DNA from 3 places in the Listeria sp. LM90SB2 genome. Region 3 is predicted to be linked to each of the others. Evidence: predicted binding sites of a transcription regulator. Region 3 holds the regulator's gene; each other region holds the start of a gene.
What was found. The regulator CtsR, encoded in region 3, represses protease genes until heat stress. The targets are predictions, from matches to a motif close to ATGGTCAATAAAGGTCAAACA.

Region 1 (10,437 bases), 650 kb from region 3:
ATTATATAAATAATAAAGGGAAGTTGGTTTGCAAAATGGGAGAATTAGGTAATATCGAAACACGAAACGGGAGAACATCATTTTTTGACGGAGGTTTACTGCAATATATTGGTTGGACAATTCTTGGCACTTTGGTGACGATTTGTACGATTGGTATTTGCTATCCATGGGCTTTATGTATGGTTTATGGCTGGAAAATCAATCATACAGTTATTGAAGGAAGACGCTTGAAATTCCAAGGTTCTGCGGTTGGACTTTTTGGTCACTGGATTAAATGGCTCTTCCTAACAATCATTACTATCGGAATTTATGGTTTCTGGGTTTTCATTAAACTAGAAGATTGGAAAGTAAAAAATACGATTTTTAAATAAAATGAAAAAACATCTTACAACATGGCTTTTGCCAGATGTGGGATGTTTTTTTAGTATGCCCTCGGAGGGAATCGAACCCCCATTTTAAGAACCGGAATCTTACGTGCTATCCGTTGCACCACGAGGGCTATATGTAGGCCAGAAATGCTTACCGTACGAATAATAATTATAGCGAAATTCGTAGTGTTTTACAAGTTTTATTTTAAATGAAGAAGCCAGCGCCTCCAAAGATTTGCTGGCTCAAGTATTAATTTAATAATGTCCAAATTGATGAACTGTCAGGCTTCTCGCCTCGTACCCACCATTTCGCTTGGTATGTTTTTCCGTTATACGTAACTTTATCTCCGCCATTATAGGCTTTTTGAGCATTCCAGATTTGGATATCTCTACTTGCTGTTTGCCAAACATCACTTGTATCTGGAGTGTTCCCTTTTGTCCACCATTTCGCTGTATAAGCTACTCCGTTATAGTAAACTTGGTCACCTGCATGGTAAATTTGGTCCGATTTCCAGGTGTTCAGTGGATCTAGCGGTTTTGTTTTAATAGTGATTTCATTACTTACTAATGAACGATTGCCAGATGTATCTACTGCATACACTTTATAATTATAGCTTGTATTGCTGGCTAATTTTGTATCTTCAAACATGTTTTTCGTGGATGTTGCAATTTTTGTATTGTTACGATAAATTTCATAATTTTTCACTTCTACATTATCTGTGGAGGCTTGCCAACAAAGAGCAATAGTTGTCTCCGTTTGTCCATGAGACATTAAACTTTTTGGTGCAGTTGGTGCTTCATTATCTACTGCTGGGGCTTCTTTTGTCGTCACATCAATACTGTCGCTTAATGTAGATTTGTTTCCGGCGAAATCTTTTGCTCGAACAGTGTAAGTGTATGCGGTATTTGATTCTACAGCTGTATCCTCATAAGAAGCTGTTTGACTTTCTCCGAGTACTACGCCATCACGTAAAATTTCATAACCTTTTATTCCTACGTTATCGGTAGAAACAGTCCAGGTCAAACTTACATTCTTAGCGGTAGTAGTTGCTGCTAAATTAGTCGGTTCTGTCGGCGCTTCGTTGTCAACAGCTGGTGTTACACTAGAATTAATAATGTTTGCATCAATTACTTGATAGAATGCATTTCCTGTATCAGCAATGTTCCAAACGCCCAAAATAACGTAGTATCCTGAACGATCATCTGGAATATTAATTTCTTGTTTTGTTAAAGCATTTGGTACGCTTCCATCCGCTTCAATCGTTGTGAGTGGCTCTAATGATGCTCTAGTTAACGGTTTATTTGGGTCCCAACCCTTTTTAGTAATAAAATATTGCCAGCTGCTTGTTCTGTGTGGCGCAGTTAATGTCCATTCTACAGTTAATGGGCCTGATTGTATATCTACTTTTGCCCAACGGTTTGCAGTTTGAGCGTCTAACAGTGAATATTTCCCACCGCCCGCAATACTCCCGTCAGCAGGTCCGCTTGCTGGAAATCCTTTTGGAGCCTCCACACTTTGTGGTTCATATTGTGCTGATCCAACCCCAACATTAATCCCTTTGTTGGCTAAATATACACGACTTGCTGGTTTTGATATGTATCCATGAGCTGAAGCAGTTGTTTGAAAAAGAACTACAGCTAACGTAAACACCGCAAAAAACATTCCAATCTTCGTCATTTTCTTCATGATGCACCTTCCTTTCAGCATAGTTCATTATACCTTTTTGTTAAATTTTATAGAAATAATTCGCCTCAGACTTTATCGTTTGACCTAGTTTGACCATTCGTGTATGATATAAACAAAGCTAATTTAAAATTCACATTTAACAGGAGGAATCTTGATATGAACTTAATTCCAACAGTAATCGAACAAACTAGCCGCGGTGAACGTGCATACGACATTTATTCCCGTTTATTAAAAGACAGAATTATTATGTTAGGATCTGCAATTGATGATAACGTGGCGAATTCGATCGTTTCTCAATTACTCTTCTTAGATGCACAAGATCCTGAAAAAGATATTTTCCTATATATCAATTCACCAGGTGGAAGTATTTCAGCTGGTATGGCCATTTACGATACAATGAATTTCGTTAAAGCGGACGTACAAACTATCGGCATGGGTATGGCAGCTTCCATGGGCTCATTCTTACTAACAGCTGGTGCAAATGGCAAACGGTTTGCCTTGCCAAACGCTGAAATTATGATTCACCAACCACTTGGTGGCGCTCAAGGTCAAGCGACTGAAATCGAAATCGCTGCTCGCCACATTTTAAAAATCAAAGAACGTATGAATACGATTATGGCTGAGAAAACTGGTCAACCGTATGAAGTCATTGCTCGTGATACAGATCGTGATAATTTCATGACTGCACAAGAAGCAAAAGATTACGGCTTAATTGATGATATCATCATTAACAAATCTGGCTTAAAAGGCTAATAAAAAAAAAGAGGTTTTGCACAAAATGCAAAACCTCTTTTTTTATACCTTATTTTATACGAAGCGCTGAATGTTTTCTTCCGTAGAATGTATACACTAGTATTCCTATCACAAACCAAATACCGAATGCAATCCATGTTGTTTTAGATAAGTTAATCATTAAATATACACAAAGCAAAAAGGAAAGTGCTGGTACTACTGGATAAAATGGCGTTCTAAATCCTTTTTGATTCAAGTCTGGATTTCTCCGTAAAAAGAAAATCCCAATAGAAACCATCGCAAAAGCAAACAACGTACCAATATTAATTAATTGTGCTAAATCTGCCATCGGTACAGTAGAAGCAATTAGTCCCATTACTGTCGCAAAAATCATCGTATTTCTCACAGGTGTATCATTTTTGCTTATTTTTGAGAACGATTTTGGTAATAATCCGTCACGTCCCATTGCAAATAACAAGCGTGTACCACCATAAGACATAACAAGTACAACCGTTGTCATCCCAACAATCGCACCAACTGACAACAAGCCCGCTATCCAGTTTTGATTAATAGCTTGAAGCGCGAAAGCAACTGGTGCACTAACATCAACTAAATCCGTATAAGGAACAACCCCTGTAAGTACTGCAGAAAGTAAAATATAAAGTAGTGTACAGATTGCCAGTGAAGAAATAATTCCTATTGGCATATTTTTTTGTGGATTTTTCACTTCTTCCGCGGCACTTGATACAGCATCAAAGCCGATATAAGCAAAGAAAACTGTGGAAGCTCCTGTAATGACTCCTTGTACACCAAACGGCAAGAACGGCGTCCAATTATCAGGTTTCACATAGAAAGCTCCTACTAAAATAAATAATACAACCACTGCAATTTTTACTAACACCATAATATTATTCACTCGTGTGGATTCACGAATACCAAAACTAAGTAAAATACCAATTACCATAACTACTACAAATGCAAGTAAGTCAAAATAGGTTCCGGCACTCGGGTCATAAGCTGAAGAAATCACCGTTGGAATATGTAAGTCAAATCCTGCTAGTAGACTCTTCATATAAGAAGACCAACCACTTGCGATTGCAGCAACAGCCAGACCATATTCTAAAATCAGCGACCACCCTAAAATCCATGCAACACCTTCCCCGAACACATGGTAACTGTAAGTATATGCGCTACCTGCGACTGGTAATTTAGAAGCAAATTCCGAATAACATAATGCCGCCAAACAGCAAGCAATTCCCGCAATAATAAAAGAAATAATAATTCCTGGTCCCGCAATGACAGAAGCTACCTGCCCTGGAAGAATAAATATCCCTCCCCCAACAACCGCTCCGACTCCAAGCATCGTTAAATCAAACGCTCCTAACGTTTTGTTCAGATGATGTTTATCTGTCGCTGGGTTATGAAAACTCTTTTTTCTGAAAAAAGAATTAACTTTCGTCATAAAAATTCCTCCTTCTTAAATTCCAATTTTCAGTTAATTTATATGTGTATTTTTAAACTAACTTGAAAACTATTATTCATAGTACCATAAATAGATTGAAAAATATACAACATTTGTAGATTTTCGTACAAAAAATGTTCATATATGGTGTAAATATTTTTTCTTGGTTTTTTCGTGTTATCCTTTAGACCTCTAAAAAAGAAAGGACTGAATACATTGAGAAAAGTTTTCATGTTTTTAAGCACAGCTTTATTATTAGCCATTTTGTCACTAAGCTTTACTGGTTTAGATCTGAAGGCAAAAGCTGCTTCTGATTTATATCCACTACCCGCTCCAATTATTGATGTTTTCCCAGATGATGGATTAGCCAAAGATATGGCTAGAAACTTAAACAAAGACTCTGTGAATGATGTTATTGATCAAGATGATTTGGATGCATTAACTAGTTTAGGGTTTGAAACACATACGATTACGAATGATTCCATGCAATTACTAGAGCGTGCCATGTTTAACAATGTCACAGATGTAAGTATTATGGAATTTGGGGCTAAATTAACGGAGTTCCCTGATATTACTACAATTCCACATTTAAAAACGTTATTTTTTGCTGATTCACCTGGAAGATTAACTAGAAACTTATCCCTTCCAAACTACCAAAATTATCCTGAAATGGATACCATTACAATGAGCGGAAATAATTTAGTCGGCTCTATCCCTGACTTTACCGGGATGCCTGCTTTAAAACAGCTTTATATGTCTGATATGTCAATTACAAGCGATGAACTTCCTAATTTTAATAATATTCCTTTACTTATTACGTTGGATCTAAGTTCTAACCAATTGACAACTATTCCTGATTTTCAAAATATACCAAATCTCACATTTTTAGATTTAAATGCAAATTTATTAACCAATACACCAGATTTTCAAAATTTACCTAACTTAACTGATTTAAATTTAAGACATAACAATTTAACCGGTACGATGGTTAACTTCACCAACTTACCTAGTTTAGAATCATTAAACTTAGATTATAATTTTTTAACTGAACTACCTTCTAATGTATTAGATACTATTTATGTTCAAAGTCAAAATGGAGAGCTTCCTGATCAAACTATTAATCAGGGCAATACATGTACTATTGATTTACCTATTTATTTCCAAATGGAAGAAATTAACATGTTAGTCAGCCCAGAAGTTACAGGAGAATATATCGGGACTAATATAGTCCAACTTCCGACGACAGTTAATGCGGAGGACAACTCTATAACAGTGGATACATCCGCTCTAAGTCCTGGTGAGTATAAATTAGACATCTCGTATAATCACAATTATGCCACTGGAGGCGTATGCTCTTATGATTGGAATGTAACTATTAATTAATTTCTACTAAAAAAGCTGGAAGTTCAAAAACTCTGAACTTCCAGCTTTTTATTTATTTCCACGCGCGTGAATATTGTTTTGGTCCTTCAATTGTTTCGCCTAATTGTTTGGCTGCATCTTTAGCAAAATAAGGATTTCGTAATAATTCACGACCAACAATAATTAAATCCGCTCGTTCATTGCATAAAATTTCTTCCGCTTGTTCGCCTCGTGTAATAAGCCCAAGCGCTCCAGTCGCAATACCCGCCCCGCGACGGATTTCATCCGCGAATGGCACTTGATAACCTGGGAAAACTGGTGGAGCCACATTAACTAAACCACCTGTACTCACATCAATTAGTTCCACGCCATCTGCTTTCATCCATTTTGCAAAAGGAATATGATCTTCTAGTTGCAAACCGCCATGTGCATAGTCAGTAGCGGATACTCGAACGATAATCGGGCCGTCCCATACTTCCTTCACTGCTTTAATAATATCACTTAAAATTTTATATCGATTGCCAGCAGGTCCACCGTAATTATCTTCGCGACGATTCGTAATTGGTGATAAGAATTGGTGAATTAAATAACCATGAGCAGCATGAATCTCAATAACATCAAATCCCGCTTCTTTTGCACGATAAGCGGCACGTTTAAAATCAGCCACAACCTCTTTAATTGCTTCTTTCGTAAGCTCTACTGGTTTGTCTGATTTTTCATCAAAAGCAATAGCAGAAGGAGCCACTATTTCACCTGGTAAAACAGCTTTTCTTCCAGCGTGTGCTAATTGAATTCCTGCTTTTGCTCCGTGATAATGAAGTCCATCTACTAATTTTTTCAAAGCTGGAACTTGCTCGTCATTCCATAGTCCTAAATCAAATTCAGAAATCCGTCCTACTTCTTGAACAGCCGTAGCTTCTAAGATGACAAGCCCTGTACCACCAGCAGCTCTCGAGACATAGTGTGCAAAATGAAAGTCTGTTGCAATCCCGTCTTTATTTTCTACTGAATACATACACATTGGTGACATAACAATTCTGTTTTTTAGCGTTACATCTTTTAATTTATATTCTGAAAATAATTTGGACATTCTAATTCGCATCCTTTTCTTTTTAATTAACTATTACTGATTTTCAGTCCTACTTGTGCTGGTGTTTCCCCACTTCTAAGGCGCTCTGCAATCTGATCTAGTTTCCGGAGACGATGATTAATACCTGATTTACTTACTTGACCTGTTGTCAGCATTTCGCCTAGCTCTTTTAAGGTAACATCTTCATTAGCTATACGAAGCGCTGCAATCTCACGCAGTCGTTCTGGTAAAGCTTCTAGCCCAACGGTTGATTGGATATACTTGATATTATCGATTTGCCTAACAGCCGCATTAATTGTCTTGTTGAGATTCGCCGTTTCACAGTTCACTAGCCTGTTCACCGAATTCCGCATATCACGCATAATCCGAACATCCTCAAAATGAAGAAGCGCGCTAGTTGCTCCGATAATACTCAAGAATTCCGTGATTTTTTCCGCTTCTTTCAAATAGGTAATAAAACCATTTTTCCGTTCAAGCGTTCGCGCATTGAGATCGAATTGATTCATCAAAGCGCAAATCGCCTCATTGTGCTCCTCATAAACAGAGAAAATTTCTAAATGATAAGAAGAAGTTTCCGGATTATTAACTGACCCACTTGCCAAAAAGGCTCCACGTAAATAAGCACGTTTGGCGCTCCTCTTCTTAACAAATCCCCTATCAATCGATTTCGTAAACGTCATCGGTGGCTCTAGTATCCGTAAATCTTCCAAAATCCCCCGTGTACCTGACTTCAAGCGAACTATATAAACATTATTTTTTTTCAACTTCATTTTGCGACGTACAAGAAGTTCTATTGGCACTTCGTATAAGTCTTTCAGTAATTGATACATTCGTCTAGCTATGGCTGCATTCTCGGTTTGGACATCCATTATCACTAATTGATTCGAAAACGAGATGGCACCATTCATTCGAATAAAAGCTGCGAGTTCCACTTTTGCATCGCTATCACTTACGTCCATATGGGTTAATTCTTTCTTGGTTTCCGATGCAAATGACATGGCTTACTCACTCCTTTTCAATAGTTTGGTTAGGTAACATCGCTAAAACCGCGTCCGCCACCTTTTCAGCAGCATGGCGCACAAGGCCATCCTCTGTAGAAAGAAAATCTTGATAAATGGCTTCTACGCCAAGCTCTTCCATTCCTTTGGCATTATGCTCTACTTGCGCAACATCCTCTGGGAATAAAAGTTCTTTCGGAACAGTCGTCGTATTAATTAACGTTTTATCTATAAAAGATTTTCCCACATGCTCATGGATAACTTTAATATGATCCGCATCTGAGAAAAAGTCGGTTTCGCCAATTTGCGTTAAAATGTTCGTAATGTATACTTTCGGAGCCTTACTTGCTATAATTTCATCGGCTAATTCCGTAAGTAATAGATTTGGTAAAATACTTGTGTATAAACTTCCTGGACCAATAACAATCAAATCAGCCTCTTTCACTGCTTCGACTGCTGTCGGATATGGTTTTACATTTTCTGGTTCGATATACACACGATTAATATGCTTTCCTTGTAACGGGATAAGCGATTCACCGTGCACAATAGAACCATCTTCCATTTCGGCATTTAAGATGAGTGGTTGATCCGTTGCTGGAATAACTTTGCCGCGGATTTTCAGCACCGTTGCTAGCACATTAATCGCATCAACATAACTATCATTCAATTGCGATAAAGCCGTTAAAATCAAATTTCCAATAACATGCCCCGATAAATCACCATCTACCGCAAAACGATATTGAAATAAATCGACAACCCGTGGATCAACATTGGATAAAGCTAGCATGACATTGCGTATATCACCTGGGGGAAGCACATCCATTTGCTCGCGAATTTTACCAGAACTACCACCATCGTCCGCTACGGTCACAATGGCCGTTAAATGAATATCCTTCTTTTTAAGCCCTTTTAAAATGACTGGAAGACCGGTCCCGCCACCGATTACTACTACTTTAGGTTTCATTTCCTTTTTCATATTAACGGCCCTTTCTACGTTTCATATCTCGGTGTGAAATCGTTGTTTCATATTTTTGTTGAATTGCCTTACCAACGAACTCTGTCAAAGCTACTGAACGATGCTGTCCTCCAGTACATCCAATGGCAATAACTAATTGTGTTTTTCCTTCTCGTTTGTAAAAAGGAAGTGTAAACATTAATAGATCTACTAACTTATCTAAAAAGGTCTGCGTTTCTGGCCATTTCATCACATATTCATACACATCTTCATCAAGTCCTGTCAACGGACGCATTTTGTCAATGTAATGCGGATTCGGTAAAAAGCGCACATCAAACACTAAATCAGCATCAATCGGAATGCCGTATTTGAAACCAAATGACATCAATTGCACATTGAATATATCTTTATCTTCGGTTTGGAATTCATTGTTAATTCGCTCGCGTAACTCACGTGGCGCCATATTCGATGTATTAATAACTAACTGCGAACGGCCTTTTAAATCACTAAGCAGTTCGCGCTCTGCATTAATCCCGTCTAGCACAGACCCATTAGGCTCCAGTGGATGGTGGCGGCGCGTTTCTTTATAACGCGAAACAAGTACCTTATCATCAGCCTCTAAAAAGAGGATTTTCGTTGTTATAAAATTGGTATTATCTAGCTCATCTAGCGCTGGTTCAATGGAATCGAAAAACTCACGGCCGCGAAGATCCATTACGAGCGCGATTTTATCCATTTTATCGCTTTCTTTCATTAGCTCCCAGAACTTTGGAAGTAAACTTGGCGGTAAATTATCTACACAAAAATAACCGAGATCTTCTAAAGACTGCATTGCGACTGTTTTTCCTGCTCCAGACATCCCAGTAATGATTACTAATTTTAATTGTTTAGAAGCCATATCTGCCTCATCCTTTCGCACAAATAATATCTATCTTCCATTTTAGCACACTTCTCACTAGAAAATCCCGGAAAAGTCTCTAAAGCGAGTTTCCGGGATTTTTCTTTTTAAGCTTCGATATGTTGCATCAAATCAGCTTTCACTTTTTCTAATTTTGTTGCACTTTCTTCTTTACTTTCACCACGAATACTAAAGTAGAATTTGATTTTCGGTTCTGTGCCGGATGGACGTAAACAGAACCATGAACCATCTTCAAAATAACATTTAATGACATCTGCTGTTGGCAAATGAATCGCTTCCGTTTTTCCGGTAGCAATCCAAGTTGTTTCGCTTCTTAAATAATCTTCCGCACGTTCCACGGGGAATCCACCCATACTTGTTGGTAGTTGCTCGCGAAAATTACTTGTAATTTCTTTGATGCGCCGAGAACCATCCTTACCGCTTAAAGTTAAGGAAACTAGATCTTCTTTGTAATAGCCAAACTCAGCATAAATTTGCTCTAAATCTTCTAGTAAACTTCCACCTTCTACTTTGCTAACGAGCGCCACTTCCGCAATCGCAAGCACCGCTTGAATCGCATCTTTATCACGCGTAAACGGCTTAACCATATAACCATTACTTTCTTCATAACCAAATTCAAACGTATGCTTGCCAGTTTCTTCAAAGTGCTTAATTTGTTCTGCAATAAATTTGAAACCAGTTAATACTTCAATCATTTCCGCACCGTAATGTTTCGCGATTTCTGTTCCAAGATTACTTGTTACAATAGATTTTAATACCGCTGCATTAGCTGGCAATTCATTTTGCGCTTTCTTTTGTTTTAATAAATAATGTAAAATAATCGCGCCAATTTGGTTTCCAGATAACACTTCATATTCGCCGTCA
Region 2 (10,437 bases), 860 kb from region 3:
TGTATGCCGATGTATGTGGAAGTGACAAAGGTTCCGTACAGCCAGTTTTTCACTTTGTTTATTGTCCTCAGTATGCTAAAAGTGTGGAACATTTATTTTGGTTGGGAAAGTATGAAATTAGAAGAGGCGGATACAACGTGGATGTTTATTCGTGTTATCCTTAATGCTATTTTAATTTATATTGCGTTAGTCGCCGCACCTTACATTTCTATTCCTTTGGTTTTGGTAGTACTTGTGGCGAGTTACTACTGGCTTCGAACTAAAACGGCAAAAGTAACTTTACGCTGGGAATATTTAGTGGATAAAGAAGAAGCGCGGATGAATCGGTTCTATCGTTTAGTGAATCTATTTACGGATGTACCTCATTTGCGAGGAACGGTTCGGAGACGGAGTTATCTCGATTTTCTTTATCAGCCAATTCCTTATGCGAAAAGAAAAACATTTGCTTATTTGTTCAGTCGGACATTTATTAGAACAAATGAATATGCCGGTCTTTACATTAGACTTACCGTAATTGCCGTGATTTTACTCGTGTTTGTTCAAGGTTTTTATTTAAATATCATTTTCTCACTACTATTTTTGTATTTAACTGGTTTTCAATTCATCCCGATGTTAAAACATTATGATGCACAAATTATGCTACGACTTTATCCGATTAATGATCGTTATCGTCATCGCAGTTTTATTCACTTTCTTCGGATTTTGTTACTCGCTCAAGCACTACTCTTTAGTGTGATTGGCATTGCACAAAATGGGACCATCAGTGGGATGATCATTTTAGGAATTAATTTGGCTTTTGTAGTTATCTTTACGTTCCTTTATGCACCAGTCAGAATGAAAAAAATGTACGAATAAAAAAAGCGATTTGGATGAGTGGTCCAAATCGCTTTTTCCTATTTAGCATCATGGGAAAATTCTGGATAATGATAAATATCTTCATGTGAGAATCCAGATTGAGTATTATTTTTTTTCATGATATTGGTAATTTCTTTGGATAAAGGTGTTTTTTTCCAGTCATGAAAAAATACTTCAGAATCCCAAAAGGAAATAATTAAAAATTTATTCATATTCATCGCTTTTGTGAGTTTTGTACTTTGCAAGCCAGGCGTTTCACTAAAATGCAAACTCGCTCGTTGATACATTTGCAAGAAAATAGGGATTTCTTCATCGCGGAGGTGGATATATTCAAAGACGACTACTCCAAAACCTTTTAAGGAACCACTGCTTTGCAATACTCGATACTCAGCGCCTTCTTGGAAAAGTTTTTCACCAGTCGACTCTTGATACAAAAGTGATTGGGAAAAGTTTTGTAGAAGTGTCACATTTCCGCCAGTATAATTTGCCATTAATTGACGAAGGTAGTGCTCCGTTCCAGTCGTGATAAATACTTTTTTCATAATAAGTCCTTCTTTCAGTTTTATTCCATTAAGAAAAATGATTACACCTTTATTTTCCACGTTTTTCATAATTGAAACAGCTGATAGGCAATTTGTTTGGTTTTATACAAATTTTCTAGTATCCTTTTATCTGGAGAAGTTATTTATTGTTCTGTTGCCTATTGTGTGTAAATGAACAAAGAAGGGAAGCGACTCGATGACAAAAATAACGAATGATTTATTTTTAAAAGCAGCGCGAAAAGAACAAGTTGACCGAATTCCGGTTTGGTATATGAGACAAGCAGGGAGATCCCAACCAGAATACCGCAAATTAAAAGAAAAATACTCTCTATTTGAAATTACTCATCAGCCAGAAATATGTGCTTACGTAACCAAATTACCAGTAGATCAATATGGTGTTGATGCAGCCATTTTATACAAAGATATTATGACACCACTTCCGGGGATGGGAGTAGACGTTGAAATCAAATCTGGTATTGGTCCAGTCATACATAATCCTATTAGATCTTTCCAAGATGTAGAAAAACTGACAATGTTCAAACCAGAAATAGAAGTTCCTTATGTCCTAGATACGATAAAATTATTGGCAGATGATATGCTAGATGTACCTTTAATTGGCTTTGCAGGTGCACCATTTACTTTGGCTAGCTATATGATAGAAGGTGGTCCATCGAAAAATTATCACCAAACAAAAAGTTTTATGTATCGCGAGCCAGAAGTTTGGGCAATACTAATGGAAAAACTTGGTCGAATGACTGCGAATTATTTAATTGCGCAAATTAATGCGGGCGCTTCTGCGGTGCAATTGTTTGATTCTTGGGTAGGGGCACTTAGTCGAGCTGACTATGCTGAATACATTCGACCAGTAATCGAAATGATTGTTAGAGAAGTGAAAGCAGTTCATCCAACAACCCCAATTATTATGCAAGCAGTTGGCGCGAGTCATCTTTTAGCAGAATGGGAAACAATGCCGCTTGATGTTGTTGGCGTCGATTGGCGTGAAACCATCACAAGTGCTCGGAAAAAAGTTCCAACAAAAGCAATTCAAGGAAATCTGGATCCGTCCACACTTCTTGCACCAGAGAAATGTTTAAAAGAAGCAAATCGTATTTTGCAAGAAGGCGTACTAGAACCAGGTTATATTTTTAATTTAGGACATGGCGTTTTCCCGGAAGTACCACCAGAAATGTTGAAGAAACTAACTAATTACATCCATGAACGTAGCGAAATTCTATTAAAAAAGGATGATATAAAATGACTAAAAAAGTAGGTCTACTTGTAATGGCATACGGGACACCGTACAAAGATGAAGATATTGAACGTTACTATACAGATATTCGTCATGGTCATAAGCCAAGTGAAGAAATGATTGCGGATTTGCGCGGAAGATACCATGCAATTGGTGGATTATCTCCACTCGCAAAAATTACTGAAGCACAAGCCTATGGATTAGAAAAAGCGTTAAATGAATCGCAAGACGAAGTAGAATTCAAGGCATATATCGGTTTAAAACATATTGAACCTTTTATTGAAGACGCTGTAGAAGCTATGCATAAAGATGGAATAGAAGAAGCAATCTCGATTGTTTTAGCGCCACACTACTCTAGCTTTAGCGTCGAAGCTTACAACAAAAGAGCAAAAGATGCAGCTGATAAACTAGGTGGCCTTCGTATCAAAGCAATCAATGATTGGTACAAACAACCCAAATTTATTCAAATGTGGGCTGATAGAATTAACGAAACAGCAAAACAAATTCCAGCTGATGAATTATTGGATACTGTTTTAATTGTTTCCGCACACAGTTTACCGGAGAAAATTAAACAACATAATGACCCGTACCCAGATCAACTGCAAGAAACAGCAGATTTCATTTTCGAAAAAGTAGTAGTACCTCATTACGCGTTAGGTTGGCAAAGTGAAGGGAAAACTGGGGAGCCGTGGCTCGGACCTGATGTACAAGATTTAACAAGAGAACTTTACGGTCGAGAAAAATATAAACACTTTATCTATACACCAGTTGGATTTGTGGCTGAACATTTAGAGGTTTTATATGATAATGATTATGAATGTAAAGTAGTTACCGATGAAGTGGGCGCGACTTATCACCGACCACCAATGCCAAACTCGGACCCAGAATTCTTAGAAGTATTAAGGACGGTTGTTTGGGAAAAATATAGCAATTAAATAAAGTACTTGCCGGGATATTCGTTATTCCGGCATATTTTTTTAAAACAAAGAAAACGTTTTCAATATTTTTAGCTAAATACTATGAAGTTTTAATCAAATTCTCATCTTCACCGGGCATAATGATAACTATAGAAAGACAGGAGGTTCACCCAAATGAAAAACAAGGCAGAAAAACAAAGAATTGCCACTAATTTGTCACTTTATATGAAAATAAATGGATACACTCATAGAACATTCGCGCTTGCAGTCGGGATTTCTCAAAACACTTTAAAAGCATTGATGATTGGGAAAATGAGAAACGAAAATAAATTCCAAAAATACATATCGCAAATTACAGAAAGTTTGGCACTTGAAGAAAAGTTCTTTGAACAACCGAAAGAAGCGATTACAGCAGCACCTATCACTTTTCAAGATACAAACAAAATGCATCTTGGAGATGAAAAATTCAACGCTATCAGCTTAATGTTGAAAATTGGCGAAATTCATTACGAATCATAAAAGCTTGGGACTAATTGTCCCGAGCTTTTTTATATGGCGCAAAATAGTAAGATTCAGGGCTTGACGAACCTACCTAACTCACGTAAAATGAAGACAATTTTCAAAATAGGAGTGTGGCACATGATTAGAAAACTAACTGTATCTGATAATGAAGAAGTAATGGCACTTTTAAAACCCGAAGCAACCCTCAACTTATTTATTATTGGGGATATCGAAAATTTTGGTTACGAGAGTGATGTGCAAGATCTTTGGGGTGAATTCGATTCAGAAGACAAATTACATGCATTGTTACTTCGATTCGATACGTTTTTCTTACCGTATTCAAAAGATGCTAATTTTGATGCAAAAGCTTTCTCAGAAATTATTGCTAAGCATGATACATACGAAGTTAGCGGTATTTCTCGTGTCACAAAGGAATTGGAACCATTTTTACCAGAACTTGCCGAAAAAAGACAAGACACTTATTTTTGCGAATGCGAACATGTAAATCGTATTTCTGTAAATCAAGACGTTATTGTCAGAACGGCAGTGGCAGAAGACGTAGCTCCAATTATTAAAATGCGCAAACACATTAAAGAATTTGGTTCACGCGATGAAAATGAAGAATTAATTATTCGCCAAATTGAAAAAGGCGTGAAACGAATTTATTATATTGAACAAGACCAAGAAGTTGTTGCTGTAGCAGAAACATCTGCAGAAAATTCCTTTTCAGCAATGATTACAGGTGTAGCGACGAGCGATGGTTATAGACAACGTGGTTTTGCAAGTACACTTCTAAAAAAATTATGTTGTGATGTATTAGCAGAAGGCAAAAAACCATGTTTGTTTTATGATAACCCAGTAGCAGGAGAAATTTATCACCGCCTAGGTTTTGAGCACACCGGAGATTTTGTTATGTACAAATAGCCTTTACTTTGTATCCGTAAGATTGGTATGATGGATATATTATGTTAGTAAAGGATGAATAATGTGAAACCACGTGGAATTTGTTTTTTTGATATGGATGGAACACTGTTAAATAGTGAATCCAAAGTACTTGATACCTCGCTTCAAGCACTTGATAAACTTCGAGAAAATAATGTTATTCCTGTCATTGCTACTGGTCGGACGCTCATAGAAATCAGTCATCAAATGAAAATTACCGGCATTGAATCCGCAGTAATGATGAACGGACAAATGGCTATCTTTGAAGGAGAAAAAGTGTACGAAGATGTGATTGATGCTGATTTACTTGCTCGTTTGACGGAAGAAGCTAAATCACAAAATGTAGAGGTTTGCTATTATAATGATAAAAGAATTGGCGCAACCGCAAGTACACCAGTTGTAAAAGCACACTATGATTTTTTAGGCGAGCCAATGCCAGAAGTAAGGCCTAATATGTATAAAGAAGAAAACATCAATATGGCTCTTCTTTTACTCGAAACTGGTGATGATTATTTTCCAGAACGCTTTCCAGAATTACAATTTGTTCGCAACACACCATTTAGTAATGACGTCTTAAGAAAAGGCGGATCTAAAGCAGTTGGTATCTCGAAGCTACTTGAAGTAATGGGCTATCAAGACGTTCCAACTTATGCGTTTGGTGATGGAATGAACGATTTAGAAATGTTTGGCGCAGTGGATTATGCCATTGCAATGGAAAATGCCGTACCATTATTAAAAGAAAAAGCTACTTTTGTAACGAAAGATAACAATAGTGACGGCATTATGCTTGGCTTGAAACAATTTGATTTAATTTAAAGAAGTGCCTCGTGCGCTTCTTTTTTTGTGAAATTCCAACGCAAGACCGATAGAATTGTAATAATTCTTTTGATATAATAAAACTAATCAATTGGAAGAGGAGAAATGTTAATGAACGAAATCAATCACACATCCGAGCGAGCAAACACAGAAAAGAGAACTGAGAAACAAATTATTATGCAAAAAATACTTAATTGGTTTGTATTTTCTTTGCTACTTGCATCTATCGGTGCTGCGATTGGGAGTAAATTAAGTCCAGAACTTTATTTGCCTCTTGTCGTCTTAGAAGTCGCGTTACTTATCACAGCGATGGTAGTGCGTCGAAGTAAAACTATTAATAAAGTGGTAGGATACCCAGTAGTACTAGCATTTGCGTTTGTCACAGGCTTAACGCTTGGACCAACTTTGACATATTATTTTGGTGCAGGGCAAGGTGCCGCCGTTCTAATGGCATTTGTTACAGCAACCGTTACTTTCACAACGCTAGCTTTTATTGGCGCAAAAATGAAAAAAGACTTATCTTTCTTAAGCAGTGCTTTATTCGCTGCGATTATTATTCTCGTTATATTTAGCTTTGTAGGAGTCTTTTTACCATTAGGTTCTATGCTATCAACAATTATTTCAGCAGGCGGAACGATTATTTTCTCACTATATATTTTGTATGACTTCAACCAAATCATGAAGCGCGATGTGGAATTAGCTGATGTACCAATGCTTGCGCTGAATTTATACCTTGATTTCCTTAACTTATTCATGTTCTTACTCCGCCTATTTACAGGTCGTGATTAAGAAATTCAGAAGATCTGCCAACCTAAAAATTGGTAGATCTTTTTCTATAAAAAAGATGGTTTTTGTTAGACAAAAGCAAGATAAAAAACTATAATAAAGTTAAGGTCAAAAAAGGTCAGACTTATCTTTTATAAGGAGGACGAATGAATGGATTTACAAAAATTTACGCAACAAGTCCAGCAAACAATTGCGGACGCTCAAAATTTAGCAATTGCATCCGAACATCAAGAAATCGACGTCGCTCATGTTTTTAAAGTGTTATTAACAGAGAGTGATTTTGCCAAACGTGTATATGATGTAGCAGAAGTAGATATAGATGCACTTCAAAAAACAGTAGAAGATGCTTTAACAAAAATTCCTGTGGTCTCTGGAAGCGGTGTAAACTATGGTCAAGCAATGAGCCAAGCACTTTTTCAGTTGATGCGGGATGCCGAAAAAGAACAAAAACAATTAGACGATGATTTTGTATCAACAGAACATCTAATCTTAGCTGTCATGGATCAAAAATCAAATCCAATAACAATGAATCTAAAAAAACAACATAAATCTAAAAAACAAATTCAAGAAGCTATTTTAAAAATCAGAGGAGGGAAAAAAGTGACTTCTCAAAATGCAGAAGAAAACTATGAAGCCTTAACAAAATATGGACGTGATTTAGTCGCGGAAGTTAGAAGTGGTAAACTCGATCCAGTAATCGGACGCGATGCAGAAATTCGTAACGTTATCCGAATTTTATCTAGAAAAACAAAAAATAATCCAGTTCTGATAGGTGAACCAGGCGTTGGTAAAACAGCCATTGTCGAAGGTTTAGCACAACGAATCGTTCGAAAAGACGTTCCAGAAGGGCTGAAAGATAAAACGATTATCTCGCTTGATATCGGTTCCCTTATTGCTGGAGCTAAATATCGCGGTGAATTTGAAGAACGTTTGAAAGCAGTACTTCAAGAAGTGAAACAAAGTGACGGTCAAATTTTACTATTTATTGATGAAATTCATACGATTGTCGGCGCAGGTAAAACAGATGGCGCAATGGACGCCGGAAATATGTTAAAACCGATGCTTGCCCGCGGTGAACTACACTGTATCGGCGCAACTACGTTAGATGAATACCGCCAATATATTGAAAAAGATGCCGCGCTCGAAAGACGTTTCCAAAAAGTACTTGTCCCAGAACCAACAGTGGAAGATACAGTATCCATTTTACGTGGGTTAAAAGAACGCTTTGAAATTCATCATGGGGTAAATATTCATGATAATGCTTTAGTTGCAGCAGCGAGTCTTTCTAATCGTTATATTACGGACCGCTTCTTACCAGATAAAGCAATCGACTTAGTAGATGAAGCATGCGCAACTATTCGTGTCGAAATTGACTCGATGCCAAGTGAACTCGACGAAGTAACGAGAAAAGTAATGCAATTAGAAATTGAGGAAGCGGCTTTAAAAGAAGAAAAAGATCCAGCGAGTGAACGCCGTTTAGAAATATTGCAACGCGAACTAGCTGACTACAAAGAAGAAGCCAATCAAATGAAATCGAAATGGGAATCCGAGAAAAACGAAATTAGTAAAATTCGTGAGGTCCGAGAACAAATCGATCATTTGCGTCATGAATTAGAAGAAGCAGAAAATAATTATGATTTAAATAAAGCAGCAGAATTACGACACGGTAAAATCCCGGCTGTGGAAAAAGAATTACTAGAGTTAGAAGCAGAAAATCGCGAAAAAACTGCACAAGAAGACCGGATTTTACAAGAAGAAGTAACAGAAAATGAAATTGCAGAAATCGTCGGACGTTGGACAGGAATTCCAGTGACCAAGTTAGTAGAAGGAGAACGCGAAAAACTGCTTAAATTAGCAGATGAACTTCATCAAAAAGTAATTGGTCAAGATGACGCTGTTCAATTAGTTAGTGATGCTGTACTTCGTGCACGCGCTGGTATTAAAGATCCGAAACGCCCAATTGGCTCATTCATTTTCCTAGGGCCAACAGGTGTGGGTAAAACAGAACTTGCCAAAGCACTCGCATTTAATATGTTTGATTCAGAAGATCATATGATTCGAATTGATATGTCTGAATACATGGAGAAACATTCCGTATCAAGACTTGTCGGAGCTCCTCCAGGCTATGTTGGCTATGAAGAAGGCGGTCAACTTACTGAAGCTGTAAGACGAAATCCTTATTCAATCGTCCTACTTGATGAAATAGAAAAAGCTCATCCAGATGTATTTAACATACTATTACAAGTACTTGATGATGGACGTATCACAGATTCACAAGGTCGATTAATTGATTTTAAAAATACAGTAATTATTATGACGTCAAATATTGGCTCTAATTTATTACTTGAAAGAACCGAAGAAGGCGAAATTTCACCGGAATTAGAATCGGATGTAATGCAAATTTTACAAAGTGAATTCAAACCGGAATTCTTAAACCGCGTAGATGATATTATTCTATTTAAACCACTAACACTAGCTGATATTAAAGGCATTGTGGAGAAATTAGTAGAAGAACTTCAAATCCGTTTAGCCGACCAAGAAATTACGATTACTATTTCCGATAATGCAAAAGCATTTATTGCGGAAGAAGCATATGATCCGGTATATGGCGCACGACCACTTAAACGCTATATTGTGCGTCATGTTGAAACGCCACTTGCTAGAGAAATTGTATCAGGTAAAATCATGCCACATTCATCTGTAGAAATTGATTTAGCAGATAAAGAATTTACTTTTAAAGTCACAGAATAACATAGAAAAGGTTTGACACCTCGCTTGAAAGGGAAAACTTTGGTTGGATTAGTCGTTTAGAAAATAGACGAAAATGGAAGGATGAGGAAGATGAAATTAGTATTAATTCGTCATGGTCAAAGTGAATGGAACAAATTGAATTTATTTACAGGTTGGCATGATGTTGACTTGTCACAAGAAGGCGTTGTAGAAGCAATGACTGCAGGAAAAAGAATTAAAGAAGCGGGCTTAGAATTCGATGTTGCCTTCACTTCTGTTTTAACGCGAGCTATTAAAACACTTAATTATGTGTTAGAAGAATCTGACCAAATGTGGGTACCAGTTCATAAATCTTGGCGCTTGAACGAACGGCATTATGGCGCACTTCAAGGTCTTAACAAACAAGAAACTGCTGAAAAATATGGTGCTGACCAAGTACAAAAATGGCGCAGAAGCTATGACACTCTTCCACCGTTATTAGAAGAAAACGACGAAAGACAAGCCAAAAATGATCGCCGTTATCAACTCCTTGATACACACGCTATTCCGGCAGGTGAAAACTTGAAAGTAACATTAGAACGCGTTATTCCTTATTGGATGGACACGATTGCTCCAGAAATTAAAGAAGGACGGCGAGTAGTCATCGCGGCGCATGGTAACAGTTTACGAGCATTAGTGAAATTTCTAGAAGGTATTGGCGATGATGAAATAATGGATTTAGAAATTCCGACAGGCGTGCCACTAGTATATGAATTAAACGATGATTTAAAACCAGTAAATAAATATTACTTGGATAAATAAAAAAGAAGCTCTTTCCAATATATTGGAAAGAGCTTCTTTTTTTGAACTGCACCTGAAAAGTCAGTTCTCGCTATCAGAAAGTTGGATGTTTACTTAAAGTCATAAACTTCGCTATCTTTAGGCATCAAGAAAGTGATTAAAATAATGAAGAAGGATAACCCTACTGTTAAAATAATAGCCCGCGTCATATCAAATGATACATATAACATGGAAGAAAGAACGAATTCTGCCATTAAAGAAAGTAAGAATACCCAAACTACAGTTACCACATAACGCATCCTTACACCCCATTTCATCT
Region 3 (10,437 bases):
CTACAGCAAAGTTATAAGTCGGAATTCCATCTTTTTTCGCAATAACAAAATCGCCTATTCCATTTGATTCAAAAGAAACATCGTCTTTCACCATATCGTTAAAAGTGATTGTTTCATTTGCTGGCACTTTGAAACGAATACTTGGTTTAAAACCTTGCGCTTCTTTCTCCGCTTGTTGTTCTTTTGTTAAATGACGACATTTCCCGCTATAACGAGGCATTTCACCGTTTGCTTTTTGTTTTTCACGTTCAGCATCCAGCTCTTCTTCCGTACAATAACATTTATAAGCCAAACCTTCATCCAGAAGTTGTTGAATTAACGGTTCATAAATGGATTGACGTTCCGATTGACGGTAAGGTCCGTATTTTCCAGGAACATCCACACCTTCATCCCAGTCCATACCTAGCCATTTCAAATTTGTCATCTGACTTTCTTCACCGTCAGCTATGTTACGTTTCGCATCCGTGTCTTCAATTCGAATGATAAAATCTCCATCATTATGTCTTGCAAATAAATAGTTAAATAGGGCAGTACGCGCATTCCCAATATGCAAAAATCCAGTTGGACTTGGTGCATAACGTACACGTACTCGTTTTGTTTCACTCACAATTATTCACTCCTTCAATTATTTTTCAAGTAAGACAACGGCTAGACTTGCGATGCCTTCTTCCCGACCAGTAAACCCTAATTTCTCTGTCGTAGTCGCCTTTACATTAACTTGGGCTGAATCCGCATGTAGCAACTCCGCAATTCGAAGCTTCATTTGCTCCACATATGGCGCCATTTTTGGCTTTTCAGCAATAATAGTAGCATCTAGATTTCCAAGACGAAAACCATCCGCCTCTACCTTCTGCCAAATTTCCTCAAGTAGCTCAGCTGAATCCGCATCTTTAAAAGCCATATCTGTGTCCGGAAAAAAATGACCAATATCACCAGCGCCAATTGCGCCTATGATAGCATCAGTAATAGCATGAAGAAGTACATCCGCATCACTGTGACCTAGTAACCCTTTCTCATAAGGAATTTTAATCCCGCCAACAATCAGTTCTCGGTCATAAGCAAGTTTATGTACATCATAACCTTGGCCAATTCTAATCATTTGCTATCCCTCCAAGTTCCCCTAAAATCGCCTTAGCGAGCGGCATATCTTCAGGAGTTGTCAGCTTAATATTATAATAGCTTCCTTGGACAATAGCAACAGGACAAGGAAGTCGCTCAACCAGACTAGCTTCATCCGTTCCTAAAAACTGTTCTTTTCGAGCAAGCTGATGCGCTTTTCGTAAAATAGGCAGTTCAAAAGCTTGCGGCGTTTGAACTTGCCAAAGATTTTCACGGTCAACAGTTTCTTGAACGACACCTTTCACCACTCGTTTCACCGTATCTTTTACTTTTACTGCACAAATCGCGGCTTTACTTTGCTCTACACCAATTAATAATCGATCAATAATATCTAACGTGATAAACGGTCTTGCGCCATCATGTACTAAGACAACCCGCTCCGTCCCACAACGTTCAAGACCTGCTGCCACACTATATTGGCGTTCACTTCCGCCCTTCACAATCTCAATTCGGCTTTCAGCAACGTTAAGCTGACTCATTAATTCTTTCACATGCTTTCTTTCCTCTTCTTGACTCACAACAATCACTTTGGAACAACGATTATCTGCTAAAAAAGGACGCAAGGCATGAATGAAAATTGGTTCACCAACTAACTCTAGCCACATTTTATTTTTCTGGGCATTCATACGTTTCCCTTGACCTGCCGCTAAAAAAACCAACTCATAATTCATGCTTATTTCCTCCTTCTAATCAGGATGGTTTAGCAAAAATCATTCTTCCTGCTGATGTTTGAAGTACACTCGTTACTTCCACTTGAATTGTTTCATTAATAAATTTACGACCATCTTCTACAACAATCATTGTTCCATCATCTAAATATGCAACGCCTTGATTGTGTTCTTTACCATCTTTCACCATAAGAACAGTCATTTTCTCACCTGGCAAAACAACAGGTTTTACAGCATTCGCTAAATCATTAATATTTAAAACAGGTACATTTTGGAACTCACATACTTTGTTTAAATTATAATCATTTGTAACAACAATACCGCCCATTACTTTAGCAAGTTTCACAAGTTTACTATCCACTTCTGGCGTATCTTCAAAATCACCTTCATACATTTCCACTTGAATAGCATCTTCTTTTTGGATTCGATTTAAAATATCTAATCCCCGGCGCCCTCTTGTACGTTTAAGCGTATCGGATGAATCCGCAATATGCTGAAGTTCGGCTAACACAAATAGTGGAATAACCACCGTTCCATCTAAAAATCCAGTAGTCAAAATGTCTGCAATACGACCATCAATAATTACACTCGTATCCAAAATTTTATATGTTTTCTTAGATTTCTCTTCTGTTTTCTCTTCTTCTGGTGTTCTTTTCTTTGCATTTCTGTTATTGACAAAATTTCCAAATTCGTTGCGACGACTAATTCCGATACGGAACCCTAAATAACCTAGAACTAATGTTAAAATAACTGGTACTACTGAATTTAAAAGCGGAATATTTGTTTGACTTAATGCATTGCTCGCGAAAAACGCAATGACCAAACCTACAAATAAACCAAGTCCCCCATAAACAAGGGTTGCAATAGCAATTTTAGCTAACTTTTCCTCTAACCAATTAAGTGCGGCTTCTACATATTTCACCGCCCAGAAAGTAATAAGATAAAATATAAGTGCACCAATCAGAGCATCAGTATAAGGATTATTAATTAGCAGAATGTGACCTATTCCAAGTTTCACCCATAGAGCAGGTAGTGAAAAGACTCCCGTTGTCCCACCTAGAATTAAAAAACACACTCGAATTACCCATGTAAGCATTTAGTTTCCTCCTTTCCATTTTTAATTTATATGTATAATTGGGCTATTACCAAATATACATATAGCACTATTTTACACTATTAAAAGACTATACCGCAAATAGTACTCACGGAATCAACGAAGTATTTAGTTTTAATCTGGTAAAGCTTTCTTCAAAGCTTCTCCAATCGTTTCCACCCCAACCACTTGCACGTCTTTCGGTATTTTCCAATTACCTTCGTTATTTTTAGGAATAAAAATTCGCTTAAAGCCAAGTTTTGCGGCTTCTTGTACGCGTTGTTCAATTCTTGCAACACGACGAATCTCACCTGTAAGTCCAAGTTCTCCAATAAAGCAATCCGTACTTCTTGTTGGTTTATCACGATAGCTAGATGCAACACTGACTGCAACCGCCAAATCCACTGCAGGTTCATCCAATTTAACCCCACCAGCTGCTTTCAAATAAGCATCTTGGTTTTGCAACATTAAACCTACTCGCTTTTCTAAAACAGCCATAATTAGCGAAACTTTATTATAGTCTATTCCTGTCGCCATTCGCTTAGCATTACCAAACATCGTAGGCGAAACAAGCGCTTGTATTTCCACAAGGACGGGGCGAGTTCCTTCCATAGAAGCTACAACCGTTGAACCTGAAGCGCCTTCAAGACGTTCTTCCAAGAACACTTCGGAAGGATTAGCAACTTCTACAAGTCCAACATCTCGCATTTCAAATATACCCATTTCATTAGTGGAACCAAAACGGTTTTTCACTGCACGCAAAATCCGGTAAGCATGATGACGCTCCCCTTCAAAATAAAGCACAGTATCAACCATATGTTCAAGTAGGCGCGGCCCCGCAATAGCACCTTCCTTTGTTACATGTCCAACAATAAAGATTGCAATGTTTTGCATTTTAGCAATTCGCATCAATGTCGCTGTACATTCCCTAACTTGCGAAACACTCCCCGCTGCACTTGTAACATCGGGATGATAAACAGTCTGAATGGAGTCAATGACTACAAAATCAGGCTTCACAAAATCAATCGTTTCTTGAACTGCTTCTAAATTTGTTTCTGCATACACATATAAATTATCTCCCGAAACTTGCAAGCGTTCCGCCCGCAGCTTCGTTTGTTTGATAGATTCTTCTCCTGATATATACAATACTTTTTTATTTGTGAGCGTCAGTTGAGCTGAAACTTGCAGTAATAAAGTCGACTTCCCGATACCAGGATCCCCACCGACAAGTACCATAGATCCTGGAACCACACCTCCGCCAAGAACTCTATTTAACTCCGGCATATTGGTTTCGACACGTTTTTCTGTTTCACTTGCTATTTGAGTAATTGGAGTCGCTTTCGAAGGTTCTCCCGTATGATTAAAAGCTGAGCGTGATTTTTTTGACGGCTCCAAAGCTTCTACCATCTGATTCCACTCGTTGCAATTCGGACATTTTCCCATCCATTTTGCCGATTCATATCCACATGCCTGACACACAAATTTGGTTGTCCTTTTTGCTTTAGCCATTTCTACATCCCTCCATACATATGCTCCATTTTACCACAGATCATCTGTTCGCGTTAATCCTTTTCATCAAATTCGTTTTTTTGACACGAATCCTGATTTTTCCATAAAAAACCTCCCTTCAAAATTGATTAAGGGAGGCGTGTTTGTTATTTAGTTTTTACCTTTTTTGCAGTTGTTTTCTTTTTTGGTGCGTCTTTTTTTCTAACCTCTAACTTGCCATCTTTTACACCAATTTCCACGTAATCGCCTACTTTAATGTTACCACGAAGTAATTCTTCAGAAAGCATATCTTCCACTTCTTTTTGAATAGCTCGTTTCAAAGGACGGGCTCCGTATTCTGGATCGTATCCGTCTTTAGCAATTTTGGATTTCGCACCTTCAGTTAATTTCACATGAATATCGCGTTCGGCTAATCGTTTTGTTAATTGAGCAGTCAGCAAAGTAACAATTTGTTTCAATTCTTTTTCTTGTAGCGAATGGAATACAATTGTTTCATCAATTCGGTTGATAAACTCTGGCCGGAACGCCTGTTTTAAATCTTGTAAAACACGGTGCTCCATAGCTTTATGGTCTTTAAGCGGATCAATAACATTAAAGCCCATTGATTTATCTTGTTTCATTTCTTGAGCCCCAATATTGGAAGTCATAATGATGACCGTATTTCTAAAATCAACCACCCGTCCTTTAGAATCAGTCAAACGACCATCGTCAAGCACTTGTAGCAACATATTAAATACATCCGGATGCGCTTTTTCAATTTCATCTAAAAGAACTACTGAATAAGGTTTTTGACGAACTTTTTCTGTCAGTTGCCCACCTTCTTCATAGCCTACATAACCTGGAGGAGCCCCAACTAAACGAGCAGTCGAGAATTTCTCCATGTACTCAGACATGTCAATTCGAATCATCGAATCCTCATCGCCAAACATAGACTCAGCAAGCGCGCGAGCAAGTTCTGTTTTCCCAACACCAGTAGGTCCAAGGAAAATAAAGGAACCAATTGGACGCTTAGGATCTTTAAGTCCAGCACGAGCTCTACGTACAGCTAGCGAAACAGCTTTCACCGCAGCATCTTGCCCAATCACGCGTTCATGTAAAAGTTTCTCCATATTTAAAAGTTTATTTGTCTCTGTTTCCGCAAGTTTTGCAACTGGAATCCCAGTCCAACTTGCAACAACTTCAGCAACAATCTCTTCTGTTACTTCACTATGGTCAAGCCCTTGCTTTTCTTGCCAATTCGCTTTTGTTTCTTCTAATGATTTTTTAAGTTTTTGTTCTTTATCGCGTAATGACGCTGCTTTTTCAAATTCTTGCCCTTGAACAGCCGCATCTTTTTCTTTTTTCAAATCGGATAAATTGTTTTCCATTTCTTTTACATTTTTTGGCGTTGTAAAAGATTTCAAACGTACTTTAGAACCAGATTCATCAATAACATCAATCGCTTTATCCGGTAAGAAACGGTCTGAAATGTACCGATCAGATAGACGAACAGCAGCCTCAAGCGCTTCATCAGTAATCGCAACACGGTGATGCGCCTCATAACGATCACGCAACCCATGTAAAATTTGAATGGATTCTTCTACAGTTGGCTCATCTACTTTAATCGGTTGGAAACGTCTCTCAAGTGCAGCATCTTTTTCAATATATTTACGGTACTCATCCAGTGTTGTTGCACCAATACATTGCAACTCACCACGAGCTAGAGGCGGCTTCAAGATATTCGAGGCATCAATCGCACCTTCCGCTCCACCAGCACCAATTAAGGTATGCAATTCATCAATAAATAGAATAACATTGCCGGCTTGACGAATCTCATCCATTACTTTTTTCAAACGGTCTTCAAATTCACCACGATATTTTGTCCCTGCCACAACAGTCCCCATATCCAGTGTCATTACACGTTTTCCACGTAAAGTCTCAGGCACTTCATTACGAACAATTTGTTGCGCTAGTCCTTCTGCAATCGCTGTTTTACCAACACCAGGTTCTCCAATAAGTACTGGGTTATTCTTCGTACGACGACTAAGCACTTCAATCACACGTTGGATTTCTTTAGAACGGCCAATAACCGGATCCAAATTATCTTCCCGAGCAATAACTGTTAAATCACGTGCCAAACTATCTAAAGTCGGTGTAGCCTGTGTATTTGTTTGTCTTCCTGCCCCAGTAGCATCCCCGCCGCCTAAGAGCTGTAAAACTTGCTGACGAGCTTTATTCAAACTAATACCAAGATTACTTAAAACTCGAGCCGCAACTCCTTCGCCTTCACGAATAAGCCCCAGTAAGATATGTTCTGTTCCAACATAAGTATGCCCTAATTTACGAGCCTCATCCATGGACAGTTCAATTACTTTTTTCGCACGAGGTGTATATTGGATCGTCGTCACAGCTTTTTCCCCATGACCAATTAATCCTTCTACCTCTTGCTGCACTTTTTCAGAACTAATTCCCAGTTCATAGAGAGCTTTTGCCGCAATTCCTTCGCCTTCTCTTACAAGCCCTAATAAAATATGTTCTGTTCCTAAATTACTATGATTCAAACGCATCGCCTCTTCTTGTGACAACGCGAGTACTTTCTGAGCTCTTTGCGTAAATCGTCCAAACATCATTGTTGTTTCCTCCTTATCGTAAGCCTCATCATTTATCGCCCAAAATCTCGCGAATCACTTTGGCCCGTATTACTTTCTCTTCTAATTCATCCATATCTCGTCCTGCTTCTCTTCTCAAAAAAGCTGGTTGCGAGAATAGTACCAATTCATTCATTTTTTGGCGAGAAATATGCTCGAAAAATCCTAATTCTACACCAAGCCGTATATCCGATATAGCATCTGAAGCTTCTTTCATAGAAATAATTCGACAATTCATCAATAAACCATATGATCTAAAAACTCTATCCTCAAGTGCAATATGAAATTTTTGCTTTATTGTAGTTCTAGCAACACGCTCTTGCATGATAATTTGTTCCATAACTTGCGTTAAATCTTCCACAATTTCTGTTTCCGTTTTACCGAGAGTTACTTGATTTGAGACCTGGAAAATATTACTTGCAGGCATGCTACCTTCTCCGTATATACCTCTTACCACAAAACCTAGGCTCCTAATCGCTTCAATCACACTTTTAATCCTTTTTGTTGTCACGAGTCCCGGTAAATGCACCATTACTGAAGCGCGCATACCAGTCCCGATATTAGTCACACAACTCGTCAAATATCCAAACTCTTTATCAAAAGCATAACTAAGCTTCTCTTCCACATAACCATCAATTTGCAACGCTGCCTCTAACGCATCAAATAATCTCAAACCCGGCGTCATGCACTGTATCCGCAAATGATCTTCCTCATTCAACATAATACTCACATTTTCTTCCTCATTTAAAAGAACCGCACCATATTCACTTTTATTCATCATATAAGGACTAATTAAATGTTTTTCCACCAAAAGCGCCTTTTGTAACAAAGAAATTTGATTCATTTTAATCAAAGTAAAATTATCATCAAAAACTTCGGCAATATTATCAACAATCTCTTCCTTCTGCTCATAAACTGGAAACTGTTCATCCTTCAAATTCCTAGCAAGCCTAATACGTGAGCTTAAAACAACATCATCGTCATCACCAGCATTTTCTAACCAAGAACTCAGCCGCGGTTCAAATACATTCATTTATCCTCACCTCCAGCTTTCAAAGCCTTGATTTCATCACGGACAACAGCAGCTTCCTCAAACTCCTCATTTTCAACTAGCTGTGCTAGCTTTTCTTGTAAGCGACTAATTTCATTTTGAACACCTTCCGCACGTTCAACTTCTGCAGGAACCTTACCAACATGTTTTTTATATCCATTTTGCACTCGACCAATAATCGGTACTAACTGTGCCTCAAAAGCCGAATAACACTCCGGGCACCCAACTCGATTAGTCTTTAAAAACTCTTCAAAACTAAGCTGGCAATTCTCACAAACAATCTCTTTCTGCGCATTTTCTTCTTTTTGCAAAAGCGTTAAGAAGTCAAGAGCAACCTCACTAAAAGTATCCATCGCTTTAACCAAATCTTTTTCCGAAGAGAGAGCTTCGTCCGTAGCACAATTCTCACATAGGTACAATGACTTCACTTTCCCAAGCTCATTTAATTGTTGCAAGGCAATAACTGCTTTATTTTCTCCACATCTTTGACAAATCATCGTCATCACACCTTAATCATATTTCAAAGCAACTAACATCGCCTCTAAAATCCTACTTCTCAAAATATCTCTATCGGGTAAAGGTAAAATTAAAACTTCCCTGTCCAATGCCGCCACCATTAATCTTGCTTCTTTCTTCGTTATTACTTCTTCTTCAAGCAATCTCAAAATAACATCTTCAGAAAATGATTGAGAGACCTTTTTATCATGAACCATTGAAATGATTGCTTCTAACAATTGAAGTTTATCATTCATTTTCACTTTAATAATCCTAATATAGCCACCACCACCACGTTTACTTTCAACGATATACCCTCGTTCCATTGTAAATCTAGTGTTTATTACATAATTAATTTGTGAAGGTACACATTCAAACTTATCTGCAATTTCACTTCTTTTAATTTCCACTGCTTCACTTGATTCCAATACTTGTTTCAAATAAGCTTCTATAACATCAGAAATGTTTTTCATTATAAGGAATCTCCTTTCTGTTTTTTGCAAATCATTGACTTTGACTATTTTTGACTTTAATTATACTAGATATCCCTACCTATTAGCAATTTATTTATCTTTTACAAACAAAAAAAGCCCTAAATAATTAGGACTTTTCAAATTGCCCGGCAGCGACCTACTCTCGCAGGGGGAAGCCCCCAACTACCATTGGCGCAGAGAAGCTTAACTACCGTGTTCGGGATGGGAACGGGTGTGACCTTCTCGCCATAACTACCAGACAATATAAAGTTGTTGAAAGATTGCTCTCTCAAAACTAGAGAAGAAAGGGTTCAGTTAGGTAACTTCGTTTCATTTTTTGGTTAAGTCCTCGATCGATTAGTATTTGTCCGCTCCATGTATCGCTACACTTCCACTCCAAACCTATCTACCTGATCATCTTTCAGGGATCTTACTTTCCGAAGAAATGGGAAATCTCATCTTGAGGGGGGCTTCACGCTTAGATGCTTTCAGCGTTTATCCCTGCCACACATAGCTACCCAGCGATGCTCCTGGCGGAACAACTGGTACACCAGCGGTGTGTCCATCCCGGTCCTCTCGTACTAAGGACAGCTCCTCTCAAATTTCCTGCGCCCGCGACGGATAGGGACCGAACTGTCTCACGACGTTCTGAACCCAGCTCGCGTGCCGCTTTAATGGGCGAACAGCCCAACCCTTGGGACCGACTACAGCCCCAGGATGCGACGAGCCGACATCGAGGTGCCAAACCTCCCCGTCGATGTGGACTCTTGGGGGAGATAAGCCTGTTATCCCCGGGGTAGCTTTTATCCGTTGAGCGATGGCCCTTCCATGCGGAACCACCGGATCACTAAGCCCGACTTTCGTCCCTGCTCGACTTGTCAGTCTCGCAGTCAAGCTCCCTTGTGCCTTTACACTCTGCGAATGATTTCCATCCATTCTGAGGGAACCTTTGGGCGCCTCCGTTACTCTTTAGGAGGCGACCGCCCCAGTCAAACTGCCCACCTGACACTGTCTCCCCACGCGCTAAGCGTGGCGGGTTAGAATGGTCATACAGCCAGGGTAGTATCCCACCATTGCCTCCTCGTATGCTAGCGCACACGTCTCTTCGGCTCCTACCTATCCTGTACAAGCGGTACAAACATTCCATATCAGGTTGCAGTAAAGCTCCACGGGGTCTTTCCGTCCTGTCGCGGGTAACCTGCATCTTCACAGGTACTATAATTTCACCGAGTCTCTCGTTGAGACAGTGCCCAGATCGTTGCGCCTTTCGTGCGGGTCGGAACTTACCCGACAAGGAATTTCGCTACCTTAGGACCGTTATAGTTACGGCCGCCGTTTACTGGGGCTTCAATTCGTACCTTCGCCGAAGCTAAGCACTCCTCTTAACCTTCCAGCACCGGGC

Region 1: a site for CtsR is predicted at 2,132-2,152, ahead of clpP (ATP-dependent Clp endopeptidase proteolytic subunit ClpP). Genes of this name have one in related genera too.
Region 2: a site for CtsR is predicted at 6,713-6,733, ahead of clpB (ATP-dependent chaperone ClpB). Genes of this name have one in related genera too.

Annotation. Positions count from the first base shown of each region.
Region 1 covers NZ_CP046449.1:2,518,769-2,529,205, forward strand. Annotated here, with positions in the region: gene GL301_RS12455 (YjgN family protein) at 36-371, shown strand; tRNA gene GL301_RS12460 (tRNA-Arg) at 428-499, opposite strand; gene GL301_RS12465 (lytic polysaccharide monooxygenase) at 619-2,055, opposite strand; gene clpP (ATP-dependent Clp endopeptidase proteolytic subunit ClpP) at 2,212-2,808, shown strand; gene GL301_RS12475 (branched-chain amino acid transporter BcaP) at 2,858-4,249, opposite strand; gene inlP (class 3 internalin InlP) at 4,466-5,632, shown strand; gene namA (NADPH dehydrogenase NamA) at 5,685-6,701, opposite strand; gene whiA (DNA-binding protein WhiA) at 6,728-7,699, opposite strand; gene GL301_RS12495 (YvcK family protein) at 7,707-8,675, opposite strand; gene rapZ (RNase adapter RapZ) at 8,677-9,552, opposite strand; gene GL301_RS12505 (phospho-sugar mutase) at 9,660-10,437, opposite strand, start outside.
Region 2 covers NZ_CP046449.1:2,305,411-2,315,847, reverse strand. Annotated here, with positions in the region: gene GL301_RS11380 (ABC transporter permease) at 1-855, shown strand, start outside; gene GL301_RS11375 (antibiotic biosynthesis monooxygenase family protein) at 894-1,397, opposite strand; gene hemE (uroporphyrinogen decarboxylase) at 1,594-2,655, shown strand; gene hemH (ferrochelatase) at 2,652-3,581, shown strand; gene GL301_RS11360 (hypothetical protein) at 3,738-4,082, shown strand; gene GL301_RS11355 (GNAT family N-acetyltransferase) at 4,203-4,988, shown strand; gene GL301_RS11350 (Cof-type HAD-IIB family hydrolase) at 5,052-5,822, shown strand; gene GL301_RS11345 (Bax inhibitor-1/YccA family protein) at 5,934-6,611, shown strand; gene clpB (ATP-dependent chaperone ClpB) at 6,759-9,359, shown strand; gene gpmA (2,3-diphosphoglycerate-dependent phosphoglycerate mutase) at 9,450-10,139, shown strand; gene GL301_RS11330 (YjzD family protein) at 10,229-10,417, opposite strand.
Region 3 covers NZ_CP046449.1:248,332-258,768, reverse strand. Annotated here, with positions in the region: gene gltX (glutamate--tRNA ligase) at 1-607, opposite strand, end outside; gene ispF (2-C-methyl-D-erythritol 2,4-cyclodiphosphate synthase) at 626-1,099, opposite strand; gene ispD (2-C-methyl-D-erythritol 4-phosphate cytidylyltransferase) at 1,092-1,790, opposite strand; gene GL301_RS01265 (PIN/TRAM domain-containing protein) at 1,810-2,883, opposite strand; gene radA (DNA repair protein RadA) at 3,016-4,389, opposite strand; gene GL301_RS01255 (ATP-dependent Clp protease ATP-binding subunit) at 4,536-6,998, opposite strand; gene GL301_RS01250 (protein arginine kinase) at 7,027-8,049, opposite strand; gene GL301_RS01245 (UvrB/UvrC motif-containing protein) at 8,046-8,564, opposite strand; gene GL301_RS01240 (CtsR family transcriptional regulator) at 8,577-9,035, opposite strand; rRNA gene rrf (5S ribosomal RNA) at 9,180-9,295, opposite strand; rRNA gene GL301_RS01230 (23S ribosomal RNA) at 9,373-10,437, opposite strand, start outside.